Regions from separate parts of the Kitasatospora sp. NPDC101155 genome, predicted to be linked through region 3. Evidence: riboswitches for the same ligand, from Rfam matches in the RefSeq annotation. Region 3 holds a riboswitch; each other region holds the start of a gene.

Region 1 (4,270 bases), on a different contig from region 3:
TCGTGGGCGGCCAGGTACTCCAGGTGGTCGGCCAGGTAGGACAGGTCGGTGATCAGCGCGCGGTACTCGGGGGTGTCGTGCGCGGCGTCCACGACCCGGCCGAACCAGCCCGGGTCCTTGGCCGCCGGGGAGTTCGAACAGAGCACCCGGTCGAAGGACTTGACGTCCGATCCGGGGTAGGGCTCGTGGAAGGACATGCCGACGATCCCGGCCGGGGCGCCGCCGTTGTCCGGCAGTTCGGTGCTGCTGCCGTCGCAGTTCTGCTGGACGCCGGAGCTGCCGTAGGTGCCGTCGTCGGCGCGCGGGTGGCCGGACCAGACGGCGGTCATCAGGTCGACGGCGTCGTCTGTGTACTGCCAGCCGGTCCGGCAGGTGGGCCAGCGGCCGGCCGAGTAGGAGCGCGGGTTGCCCACGCCCCAGGCGTTCTGGCCGTATCCGGGGCCGAGGTCGGTCTCCAGGAAGCCGGGCAGCCTGCCGGTGATGTCGGCGGCCTTCTTGTAGTAGTAGCCGACCTGCTTGGTGCCCCGGTAGTCGCCGTACTCGGGGTTGTTGCGCTCGTTGTGCGCCTCGACGTGCTGGCCGATCACCGTGCCGCCGCTCTGCCCGGTGCGGGCCTGGCTCTCCAGGTCCGCGAGGAACTGCTGGACGGCGCGGGCGTTCGGCGAGGCCTGTGGGTCCCGGGCCAGCAGGTCCCGGCCCACGTCCGGCGGCAGGGTGCGTCCGGGGGCGCCCACCGACACCGGTACCCGCGCGGGCTGTTCGCCGTCGACCCGGTCGTCCCGGCCGAGCAGCGCGAAGGTGCCCGCGACGACCACGATCCCTGCCGCGGCCAGGAGGGCGGGCTTGCCGCGCAGGGCACTGGGCAGGGCCACGACCGCTCCTCCGGTTGCTTGCCGGCACCGACCCCCACGGACGCAACCGGAACACACGTACGAATGACCCCTGAGAGCCTGCCACACTCCCCCGGCCCCGGCGAACGGATCCGCCGGCACCGGGGTGTCACGGCAGGTCAGCCGGCCGGGGTGGCCGCCGGCGTGCCCTGCGAACCGGGCGTGGCGGAGCCCGCCGCCTTGGCCCGCTGGAGCAGCTGGCCCTTCACGTGCTCGGCGAAACCGGAGGCCGCCGCGGTCGCGGTGGCATCGGGGGCGTTGCCGCCCTTCGCCGAACCCTCGACGGTGAAGTAGTCGTACCGGCCCAGGCTGCTGTGCGTGCTGGTGCAGCCGGGGTTGGCGCAGAACGCCGGGGCGCCGGGCGCCGGAAGGCCCTTGAGCTGGCCGGCGTAGTTCTTCACCGCGGTCTCGGCCTGGATCTTGTGGTCGAAGACCGCGACACCGACGGTCACCGCGCTGTCGCCGGAGACGTACGTCGCCCGGAGCACCTTCTGGCAGCCCTGGTCGCCGAGGATCTTGCCGAGACCGCCGGTGGTGGAGTTGCCGTCCCAGCAGGGCTGGTCCAGCGAGACCACGGTCCGGTTCCAGGTCGCGCCGTTGACCGTCACCTGCATCGCGGAGAACAGCGCCCCCGCGTCCTGCGGCGCCGGGTCGGTGGCGGCTTCCCAGATCGGCTTCGACGGGTCGTCCGTCTGGCCGCCCGGGGTCGCGCTCGCGCTCGACGGCCCGGGGGTCGGCTTGTTCGAGGCGGACGCGGTGGTGACCGGACCGACCTTCTTGGTGTCGTCCTTCTTGCCCATGAGCAGCACGCCGCCCGCGGCCAGACCACCCACCACGACGACGGCGGCCACGATGCCGATGACCCTCATCCGGCGCTTGCGCTTGCCGTCGGCCTCGTTGCGGTCCGCCAGCGCCTCCCAGTTCGGCTCGACGCGCTGCGGCGGCACGGGCTGCTGGGGCGGCTGCTGCTGCCACTGCGGCTGAGGGGCCGTCGGCTGCACCGGCTGCGACTGCGGCTGCGGCTGCGGCTGCGGCATCGGCTGGGGCTGGGGCTGCGCGACCGGCTGCGGCCGGGGCTGCGGCACCGGCGGGACGGGCTGCGAGAGCGGCTGCGCGGACGGCACCACCGGCCCGTACGAGGCCGGCGGCGGGCCGAAACCGCCGCTCGGCGGCGGCACCGGACCCGGCGCCACCGACTGCTGATTCTGTGCGCCCCCCGGCCCGGCGGGAGGCGTTCCCTGCGGCCCGTGCCCAGGTACGCCGGTTCCGTCGCTCATGCGCCCAGATCGTAGGGCATCCCCCTGACCGTCGATCCGCCCGGTGACCATTCCGTGCCGAAACCAGGACGCGGGCGTGTGGATCCGGGCCGCCCGAGGCGCGGATCCGGGCACCGGACGGGCACGAACCGCCACCCGCCCCGGTACCGCCGGTCATCGCGCCAACACACCACGCCGCACTACATGTGGTGCCACATCAGTGAGGCACCACTACATGTATGCTCGTTCCTGCTGTCGATGCAGGGGAACCCGGTGGGAATCCGGGACTGCCCCGCAGCGGTGTGCGGGCGGCTCCAGCAGCCGTGTCCGCGAGTCCGAGTACCTGCCGACGGCGTGCCCACGGCCCTCCCGCAGAGGCCGCGCCAGCACCAGCAGTACACCTCCGGGCCTCGCGGGCGGGCCGGGGAGACACCGTCGCGCGGCGCCGTTTGCGTTCGCGCCGTGCTCCCCTGCCCAGATCGGTCCGGTGCCACCCGATCACTGCCGCCGATCGCCGCCAGGAGAGAGCGCCTTGACCACCGCTGCCTCAGCCACCCTGCCCGCCCAGGGCTCCGGTACCGCCTTCACCGACCGGACGGTCTCCGACCCCGGCGGAGCGCTGCTGCGGCTTCTCACCGACCGGAGCGCCGACCTCACCGAGGTGGACCCCGGCCATGTCGCCGCCGCCGCGCTGCGCGGCCGCCACGCCGGCTCGGACTTCGCCGAGCTGCGCGGGCTGGCCGTGGACGCCGCCGCGTCGATGATCGCCGAGGACCCCCAGTACTCGAAGCTGGCGGCCCGCCTGCTCGCCCTGGAGATCGTCGACGAGGCGAACAGCCAGGGCTCGGTGTCCTTCTCCGCCTCGATCGCCGTCGGCCACGCCGAGGGCCTGATCGGCGACACCACCGCGGCCTTCGTCGCCAAGCATGCCGCCGCCCTGGACGCGCTGATCGACGCCGCTGGCGACGACCGCTTCGAGTACTTCGGCCTGCGCACCGTGCAGTCCCGCTACCTGCTGCGCCACCCGATCACCCGCAAGGTGATCGAGACCCCGCAGCACTTCCTGCTCCGCGTCGCCTGCGGCCTGGCGGTCGGCGACTCCGAGCAGTCGGTGCGCGAGGTGGCCGAGCTGTACGGCCTGATGAGCCGCCTGGAGTACCTGACCTCCTCGCCGACGCTCTTCAACTCCGGCACCCGGCACCCGCAGATGTCGAGCTGCTACCTGCTCGACTCCCCGCTGGACAACCTGGACTCGATCTACAACCGCTACGCGCAGATCGCCCGGCTGTCCAAGCACGCCGGCGGCATCGGCCTGTCCTACTCGCGCATCCGCTCGCGTGGCAGCCTGATCCGCGGCACCAACGGCAAGTCCAACGGCATCGTCCCGTTCCTGCGCACCCTCGACTCCTCGGTCGCCGCGGTCAACCAGGGCGGCCGCCGCAAGGGCGCGGCCTGCGTCTACCTGGAGACCTGGCACGCCGACATCGAGGAGTTCCTGGAGCTGCGCGACAACACCGGTGAGGAGGCGCGCCGCACCCACAACCTCAACCTGGCGCACTGGATCCCGGACGAGTTCATGCGCCGGGTCAACGCCAACGCCGACTGGTCGCTGTTCTCCCCCGCCGACGTGCCCGAGCTGGTCGACCTGTGGGGGGCCGACTTCGACGAGGCCTACCGCAAGGCCGAGCTGGCCGGCAAGGCCGTGCGCACCATCCCGGCGCAGACCCTGTACGCCCGCATGATGCGCACCCTGGCGCAGACCGGCAACGGCTGGATGACCTTCAAGGACGCCTCCAACCGCGCCGCCAACCAGACCGCGCTGCCGGGCCGCACGGTGCACTCCTCCAACCTGTGCACCGAGATCCTGGAGGTCACGGACGACTCCGAGACCGCCGTCTGCAACCTCGGCTCGGTCAACCTCGGCGCGCACGTGGCCGCCGGTGCCTCGGTCGAGGACCTGCTCGGTGCGATGGACTGGGAGCGGCTGGACGCCACCGTGCGCACCGCCGTCACCTTCCTCGACCGCGTGGTGGACATCAACTTCTACCCGACCACCGAGGCCGGCACCTCCAACTCCCGCTGGCGGCCGGTCGGCCTCGGCGTGATGGGCCTGCAGGACGTCTT
Region 2 (4,270 bases), on a different contig from region 3:
CCGCAGCACGTCCGCCCCGAGCGGCCCGCGGCCGTCGACCCGGTCCACCACCGTCGACAGGTCGAGCGAGTCCTCGGCGTCCAGCCACAGGCCCGGCAGCATCGGCAGCGTGCCCAGCACCGGACGGCCGGTCAGCTCGTGCAGCATCTCCAGCCCGGGCGCCAGCAGCCGCGCGTCGCCGCGGAACTTGTTGACGAACCAGCCCGCCACGTGCCGCTGGTCCTCGGCCGACAGCAGCGCCAGCGTCCCGTACATCGCGGCGAAGACCCCGCCGCGGTCGATGTCGCCGACCACCACGACGGGCAGTCCGGCGGCCGTGGCCAGGCCCATGTTGGCGATGTCCCGGTCGCGCAGGTTGATCTCGGCGGGCGAGCCGGCGCCCTCGCAGACCACCACGTCGAAGCGGCGGCGCAGGTCCGCCAGGCACTCCAGGGAGCGTTCGAGCAGGACGGGCTTGCGCTCCCGGTAGTCCAGCGCGCCCACCTCGGCCACCGGCCGGCCGAGCAGCACCACCTGGCTGCGGCCGTCCGCGCCGGGCTTGAGCAGCACCGGGTTCATCGCCGCCTCCGGCTCCACCCGGGCGGCCTGGGCCTGCATCGCCTGGGCGCGGCCGATCTCGGCACCGTCGGCGGTGACGAAGGAGTTCAGCGACATGTTCTGTGCCTTGAACGGCGCGACCCGCACGCCCTGGCGGGCCAGCCAGCGGCAGATCCCGGCCGTCACCACGCTCTTGCCCGCGTCCGAGGTCGTCCCGGCGACCAGCAGCGCGTTCGTCATGCCCCACCCCTCTTCATCAGGAGCCGCAGCAGGACGTGCCCCGCGACCGTCGTACCCAGCGCCAGCGCGCCCACCCGCCGGGACAGCGTGCAGGCCCGCTCGATGTCGTCCACCGTCACCGGCCGCAACTCTGCGCCCAGCACCGGCCGGTGCTCCACGCGCTCCCCGTACTGCAAGGTCCCGCCCAGCCGCACGCCCACCGCGCCGGCGAAGGCCGACTCGGCCTGGCCCGCGTTCGGGCTCGGGTGCGCGGAGCCGTCCCGCCGCCAGACCCGCCAGGCGGTCCGGGGCTCGGGTGCGGCGGCCACCGTCAGCAACGCGGTGAGCCGGGCGCCCGGCCAGCCGGCCACGTCGTCCAGCCGGGCCGAGGCCCAGCCGAAGCGGGCGTAGCGGGGCGAGCGGTGGCCCACCATCGCGTCCAGGGTGTTTACCGCGCGGAAGGCCAGCAGGCCCGGCGAGCCCGCCAGGGCGCCCCAGGTCAGGGCGTTCACCACGGCGTCGGCGGTGTTCTCGGCCACCGACTCGACCACGGCCCGGGCGATCTGCTGTTCGTCCAGCGCGCTCGGGTCCCGCCCGCACAGGTGCGGCAGCCGTTCCCGGGCGGCCGTCAGATCGCCCGCGGCGAGGGAGCGGCCGATGGTGCGCGCCTCCCGGGTCAGCGAGGTGCCGCCGAGCACCGTCCAGGTCGCCGCCGCGGCCAGTGCCGCCCGCCCCAGCGGACGGCGTCCCACCGTACGGTCCAGGGCCAGCGTGCCGGCCGTGACCGCGCCCACGCACAGCGCCGTGTACGCCGTCCCGGCCGTGCGGCCGTCGCGCCACAGGCGCCGTTCGAGGCGGGTCGCGGCGCTGCCGAAGAGCGCGACGGGGTGGCCGCGGCGGGGGTCGGCGAAGCGGGCGTCGACGGCGTAGCCCGCGACGGCGCCCAGCGCGAAGGCGGCGGCGCGGGTCAGCGGGCGCACTGCGGTGGGCAGCTCGGGGTCCGATGGGGCGGGGCAGGCTGCATCGCGTGCGTGTCCTCACTCAGGGTCCGCGCCCTGGATCGACGTACCGGGGGCGAGAGTCTCCTGGCTTCCGGGTCGGACGCACCCCCGGGCCTTCCAGCGGCTTCTGACGGCCCGCCGTGACACCTTCCGAGCGTGCTCCCCGGTGACAGTGGCGGGACCGCGCCGGATTCGCACCGGCTTCCTCTCCATGCCTCCGTTTGGCGCAAGGATCCCATCACGCGGCCGATCCACGCGTCAACCGAGGTCACGGAGGGGTTGGTCACACGGCGGCCGCACGGCGGCCGGGTGCCGTCACTGTGCGATCGCCCAGCGCGGCGGAGGGCCCGTCAGTCCCGCTTCGTGCGTTCCGGGGCTGGGGGCGCGCCGAGGGCCGCGCCTACCGTTCGGTGCCATGCGCCGCAGAAAGACCCCCGCCGCCGCCCCGCCCCCGGTGCCGTTCTCGCCCGAGGCCGCACGCGCCCACCGGGTCGGCCTCGGCCTGACCCCCGAACAGGTCGCCGAGGGTATGGCCGCCCACGGCGTACGGCTGCTGTTCGGCCACGTCCTCGCCTGGGAGAACGGCGACCTGAGGCCCGGCGAGGCCGAGCTCATCGCCCTCGCCCGCGCCCTCTGGTGCCCCGCCGCCGACCTGATGGGGGCGCGCCCGACGCGCCTGCGGGACCACCGCATCGCCCGCGAACTCGGCCAGGAGGCCGTGGCCGAACGCGTCGGCATGTCCCTGCCCGCCTACCAGCAGGCCGAACTGACCGGCTACTGGGACGGCGACCCGGACCAGACCCACGCCCTCGCCCAGGTCCTCGGCCTGCGGCTGACCGAGCTGGTCGAGGCCACCGGCCGCGCCGAGGCCCTGGACCGGCTGCTGCGCCAGTGCGTCGCCGGCCGCTGGCAGCCCCATCTGCGCGCCCTCGCCCGTCTCGTCCCCGTCCCCGAGCCGGACCTCGCAGCCGTCCTCCCCGTCCTCCACCAGGAACACCACGTCCCCACCCACTGGGGCACCCCCAGCGTGCCCCGCATCCCCGCCCCGCCGCTCACCCCCCGGTTCTGGCAGCTGCTCGCGGCCCAGCCGACGGCCGTTCCGGTCTGAGGCTCCTCTTCCTCCCCCGTGCCCCGGTTCCCTTCCCATTCCCCGGATGGCCCATTCCGGTGGCCTGGGGAGCACGACCCTGGTGAACTGGTGTACGAACACCGTCCGGGTCCGTGAAGCAGAGCGGGGAACGATATGCGTTGGCGAACCGCAGCGGTCGTGGCCGCCGCTGCCGTCGGGGCCGGGGCCGTCGTCCTGGTGATCGGCCGCCGGGCCTCCGAGCGGATGGTCCATCCGGGCGCGGGGCCGGGTGCGGGGCCAGGGGCGGCCGTGCAGGAGTCCGGGCCCATCCTGGTGCAGAGCCTCGCCGCCGGCCGGGTCACCTTCACCCGCCGCCCCGAGAGCCTGCGGCGCGGCCGCTGGGCCGTCGAGTGGGAGGGCGGCGGGCACGCGGTGGTCGAGGAGATCCTGCACAGCGACGAGCAGGGCGTCACCCGGCGGCTCGTCCGCGCGGACCGGGGCACCCTCACGCCCGGCACCGAGGTGCACTTCACCCCCCGCGTGCTGCTCGGCGACCCCACCGAGGCGCTCGGCCTGGCCTTCAGTGACACCAGCGCCGACGGCGAGCTGGGCGCCCTCCCGGCCTGGCACCTCGACGGCAAGCGCGGTACCTGGGTGATCCTCGTCCACGGCACCGAGGCCGACCGCCAGCAGACCCTCCCGGTCCTGCCCGTCCTCGACCGCCTCGGCCTGCCCGTCCTCGCCGTCACCTACCGCGGCGACGCGGGCGCCCCCGCCTCCCCGGACGGGTTGAGCCACTTCGGCGCGACCGAGTGGCGCGACGTCGAGTCGGCGATACGGCTGGCGCTCGACCACGGTGCGGGCCGGGTGATCCTGTACGGCTGGTCGTTGGGCGCCACCATGGTCCTGCACGCGGCGGCCCGCTCCGCGTGGGCGCACACCATCAGCGGGCTGATCCTCGACTCGCCCGTCCTCGACCTGCCCGCCTCCGCCCGCCGCGACGCCGCCCGGGCCGGCTTCACGGGCGTCGCCGCCGAGCTGGGCGCCCTGGCCGCCGAGGGGCGCACCGGCGTCGACCTCGCCGACTTCGCCCGGCTCGCCGAGGGAGCGGACCTGCACGCCCCCACCCTGGTGCTGCACAGCCCCAGCGACCGGATAGCCCCCTTCGGCGCCGCCCAGCGCCTCGCGGCCGCCCGCCCGGACGTGGTCAACCTGCAGGCCTTCCCGGGCGCCGACCACGCCGCCCTGTGGAACTCCGCCCCCGACCACTACACCGAACTCCTCCGTCGCTGGCTCACCCCCCTGCTCTGACCGCGCCGGCCCCGGCTTCGGGGGCCAAATTTGGCCCTGTGGGTGAGGGTCGGCCCATCCGACTTCCCCGCGACAGCCCACCCGACCGCCCGTTGCCGCCCCGGGAAGCACCACCGGCCCGGGGCGCCCGCGG
Region 3 (4,270 bases):
AGCAGCGTGGCGATGGAGACGCCGAGCGCGTCGCCGAGCCGGACCACGGTGGCCACGCTCGGGTTGGTGCGGCCCTGCTCGATCTGGACGATCATGCCGCGGCTCACCCCGGAGCGGGCGGCGAGGGCGTCCAGGGTGTGGCCGCGCTCGGCGCGCAGTCGCTTGAGGTTCCGGGCGAGGGCCTGGGAGACGAGGTCGGGGTCCGGCACGCGGGCAGTCCTCCGGTGTCCACAATACGGAAAGTGCAGAATATTGTTCGGCGAGGTGCAGCTCAGTGAACTACGCTGCCTTCTCGGCAACGAGTCCATCCGACTGTACTTCGGAGTGCATTGTGCTGTCCTCGATCTCCTGGCACCTCCAGTGACCGTCCTGCTCGCCCTCTCCGCCAGCCTGCTCACCGGCCTGGGCGACTTCGGCGGCGGCGTCCTCACCCGCCGACTGCCCGCGCTCGCCGTCGTGGTCGTCTCCCAGACCGCGGCCACCGTCGTCCTCCTCCTCGCGGTCCTGGCCACCGGCGGCTGGGCGGACGCCTCCCCCGCCCTCTGGTACGCCGTCGCCGCCGGGGTGATCGGCCCGTTCGCGATGCTCGCCTTCTACCGGGCGCTCGCGCTCGGCCCGATGGGCGTGGTGTCCCCGCTGGCCACCGTCGGCGTCGTGGTGCCGGTCGGCGTCGGGCTGGCGCTCGGCGAGCGGCCCGGTCTCGGCCAGGTGGCCGGGATCGCGGTGGCCGTGGCCGGCGTGGTGCTGGCCGGCGGCCCCGAGCGCGGCGGGCCGTCCGCCGCCCGTACGGCCCTGCTGCTCACCCTGGCCGCCGCGTTCGGCTTCGGCGCCAACATGGCCCTGCTCGCCCAGGCCTCGGCCGGCGGCGGGTTGCTGCTCGTGCTGTGCGTCCAGCGGCTCGTCAACGTCGCCGTCGGCGGCGCCGCGCTGCTGTTCGGCCTGCGCGGTACCGACACCTCCGGGCTGCTGCCCGAGCTGCGCGCCCGGCTGCCCCTGCTCACCGCCGTCGGGCTGGCCGACGTCGCCGGCAACGCCACGTACGCGATGGCCTCGCACAGCGGCTCGGCGGCGGTGGCCGCCGTGCTCGCCTCGCTCTACCCCGTGGTCACCGCGCTGCTGGCGCGCGGAGTACTCAAGGAGCGGCTGCGCCCGGTCCAGGTGGTCGGCGCCGGGCTCGCCGTCGCGGGCACGCTGCTGCTCGCGGCAGCGTGACCGACGGACTACTCCGCGGGCGTCCAGCGCTTCTCGACCCCGGCCAGCTTCCAGTAGGCGATCGCGATCGCCCACACCACCACGAACAGCCCGGCGATCGCGTACCCGACGTTGTCCAGCGAGATGTCCGCGATGAACCCGGTGACCGGGTCGGTCAGGTCGAGCTTCTCGTGCAGCACCCCGACCAGCTCGATGGTGCCGATGATGAAGGCCACCGCGATCGACAGCCCGGTGATGGTCAGGTTGTAGTACACCTTGCGCACCGGGTTGGAGAACGCCCACTGGTACGCGAAGTTCATGAAGGTCCCGTCCAGGGTGTCGAACAGGCTCATCCCCGCCGCGAACAGCAGCGGCAGGCAGACGATCGCGTACCAGGGCAGCCCGGCCGCCGCACCCGAGCCGGCCATCACCATCAGGGTGACCTCGGTCGCGGTGTCGAAGCCCAGGCCCAGCACCATGCCCACCGGGAACATCTGTCCGGGCCGGGTGATCGAGCGGGTCGCCCGGTTCAGCACCCGGGCCATGAAGCCGCGCGAGTTGAGGTGCTCCTCCAGCTGCGCCTCGTCGTACTTCCCGGCCCGCATCGAGCGGAACACCTTGAGGATGCCGACCAGCGCCGCCAGGTTGAGCGCGCCGATCAGGTAGAGGAAGGCGCCGGAGGCCGTGGTGCCGACCAGCCCGAGCCACTTGTGGGTGGCCGAGTCGTCGTCCATCAGCGTGTTCGCCAGCTGGGCGCCGCCCGCCACCAGGGCGGCCATGAGGACCACCATCGAGGAGTGCCCGAGGGCGAACCAGAACCCGACCGAGACCGGCCGCTTGCCGTCCGCCATCAGCTTGCGGGTGGTGTTGTCGATCACCGCGATGTGGTCGGCGTCGAAGGCGTGCCGCATGCCGAGGGTGTACGCGGTGATACCCAGGCCCACCCCGAAGACCTGGGTCCCGACCGCGTAGTTGTGCGGCGCGACCAGGAAGACGAGCGTCCCGAAGGCCACCACGTGCATGGCCAGGATCACCCCCATCAACCCGGCCGTGCGGATGGTGTCCTCGCGCTTCCACCTGAAGGTGGGCAGGACCGAGGGGGCCGCCTCCGTGGGAGTGGCGGTTTCGGGCAGGGTCATCTTCGGATCACGCTCCAGCACCTCGTGGAAAGACTTCGTGAGATGCCGTGGCCGGTCTCCTGGCTTACGGGGCTTCCGGACCCGCCTTCCCAGGCGCACGAGGCGCCCAGTGGCACGTGGGTTCGGACAACTCTCCCCCGATCACAGTGGCGAGGGCCGCTCCGGACTGGGACCCCTGAGGGTCCGTCACCGGTCTTCCCGAGCACCACGGCGGGGAACACCGTAGGGGCAGTCCACCACCCTCGCAAGGTTGCGCACCTGTGCAGGTGTCCAGGATCACAGGTCGTGAGCTGCCAGAATGTCCGCATGCATCTCGTACCGGCCGACCGCGCGGGCCACCGCACCATCGACGGCCACCGGGTCTGCGAGGCCATCGCCGCGATCGGCGACACCGCGCACGTCCGGTCCTGGGCCGAGCGGTTCTCCCTGCTCGCCGACCCCGGACGGCTCGCCCTGCTGCTCGCCCTGCACCGGGCTGGCCCGCTCGCCGTCAGCGACCTGGCGGTTGCCACCGGCATGCGCGACCCCGCCGTCTCCCAGGCCCTGCGACTGCTGCGCACGGCGGGCGTGGTCACCGGGGACAAGGACGGACGCGTGGTGCGCTACCGGCTCGTGGACGACAGCATGCGCCCCCTCCTCGACGAGTGCGCCGCCGGAGAACACCACGAACCCACCGCAGCGGCGGGCTGACCGACACTCGGGCCCGGCCGTCTCTCGCAAGGGGCCCCCGGGAGCGGCCCGGATGAGTACGATCATGAGGTGCCGTCCCACCCCCACGTCTGGCCCGCCGACCGCTGGAACACCCGCCCGGTCAAGGCCCGCGTGCTGGCGGTCGCCCGCACCCTCACCTCGGCGACCCGGGTCCTGGACGTCCTCACCCTGCTGAACCAGGACGGCATCGAGCGGTACTTCACCGTCAACCCCGGCTCCGCCTTCGCCGACCGCGGCCTCACCGACTACCTGCGCGACCTGCCCGGCTACACCGTGCTGGAGTGGGAGGACGCCGTCCGCCGCCGCTTCGACCTGGCCGTCGCCTGCGCCGTCCACGCCTCCATGCACCGGCTGGACGCCCACCTGGTCGTCCTCCCGCACGGCGCCGGCTACAACCGCCTGGTCACCGAGTCCACCGGCGACACGGTCAGCGCCGCGGGCCTGTCCCGCAACGAACTCACCCACCGGGGGCGGGTGTTCGTGGACGTCCTCGGCCTCTCCCACCCCGAGCAGCTGGACCGGCTGCGGGTCTCCTGCCCCGAGGCCCTGGACGTCGCCCGGGTCGTCGGCGACCCGTGCTTCGACCGGATCCTCGGCAGCGTACGCTCCCGGGACGCCTACCGCGCCGCACTCGGCGCCGTCGACGGCCGCCGGCTCGTCGTCGTCAACTCCACCTGGAGCGGGCACTCGTTACTCGGCCGCCGCCCCGACCTGCCCCGCCGCCTGGTCCGCCGGCTGCCCGCCGACGAGTACACGGTGGCCGTCGTGCTGCACCCCAACATCTGGAGCCGGCACGACCCCGAGACGCTGCTCGACGACGCCCGCCGGATGGGCCTGCGGCTGATCCCGCCGCACCAGGGCTGGCAGGCCGCACTGGTCGCCGCCGACTGCCTGATCGGCGACCACGGCTCGGTCTCCGTCTACGGCGCCGCCCTGGGCCGCCGCACCCTGCTGGTCGCCACCGGCGCCGCCGAACTCGACCCGCACTCCCCCAGCTACGCCTTCGGCCAGGCCGCGCCCGTCCTCGACCCGGACGGCGACCTCGCCGCCCAGCTCGAACAGGCCCTGGCCCGGGACCCGGCCGACCTCAGCGACATCACCGACCGCTCGCTCGCCCACCACGGCGAATCCGCCCGGCTGCTGCGCCCGCTGCTCTACTCCTTCCTGGAGCGCCTGGACGAACCCGAGGGCGAACCCGTCCTGCCGCCCTACCCCAAGCCCGTCCCGCG

The links. A riboswitch is a leader RNA that binds a small molecule or an ion and turns the genes downstream of it on or off. The one in region 3 is predicted to bind cobalamin.
Region 1: it holds a riboswitch for cobalamin, as region 3 does, so the genes downstream of both, ACIRYZ_RS11745 (ribonucleoside-diphosphate reductase subunit alpha) here and ACIRYZ_RS19645 (HoxN/HupN/NixA family nickel/cobalt transporter) in region 3, are expected to answer to the same signal.
Region 2: it holds a riboswitch for cobalamin, as region 3 does, so the genes downstream of both, ACIRYZ_RS43370 (cobalamin biosynthesis protein) here and ACIRYZ_RS19645 (HoxN/HupN/NixA family nickel/cobalt transporter) in region 3, are expected to answer to the same signal.

What each region holds. Positions count from the first base shown of each region.
Region 1 is NZ_JBIWPN010000006.1:202,176-206,445, reverse strand. It holds gene ACIRYZ_RS11755 (glycoside hydrolase family 26 protein) at 1-872, opposite strand, end outside; gene ACIRYZ_RS11750 (hypothetical protein) at 1,010-2,167, opposite strand; cobalamin riboswitch at 2,369-2,512, shown strand; gene ACIRYZ_RS11745 (ribonucleoside-diphosphate reductase subunit alpha) at 2,703-4,270, shown strand, end outside.
Region 2 is NZ_JBIWPN010000076.1:11,330-15,599, forward strand. It holds gene ACIRYZ_RS43365 (cobyric acid synthase) at 1-777, opposite strand, end outside; gene ACIRYZ_RS43370 (cobalamin biosynthesis protein) at 774-1,736, opposite strand; cobalamin riboswitch at 1,835-1,966, opposite strand; gene ACIRYZ_RS43375 (helix-turn-helix domain-containing protein) at 2,173-2,865, shown strand; gene ACIRYZ_RS43380 (alpha/beta hydrolase family protein) at 3,001-4,137, shown strand.
Region 3 is NZ_JBIWPN010000012.1:30,764-35,033, forward strand. It holds gene ACIRYZ_RS19635 (helix-turn-helix domain-containing protein) at 1-209, opposite strand, end outside; gene ACIRYZ_RS19640 (EamA family transporter) at 361-1,212, shown strand; gene ACIRYZ_RS19645 (HoxN/HupN/NixA family nickel/cobalt transporter) at 1,221-2,330, opposite strand; cobalamin riboswitch at 2,362-2,555, opposite strand; gene ACIRYZ_RS19650 (ArsR/SmtB family transcription factor) at 2,637-3,020, shown strand; gene ACIRYZ_RS19655 (hypothetical protein) at 3,090-4,270, shown strand, end outside.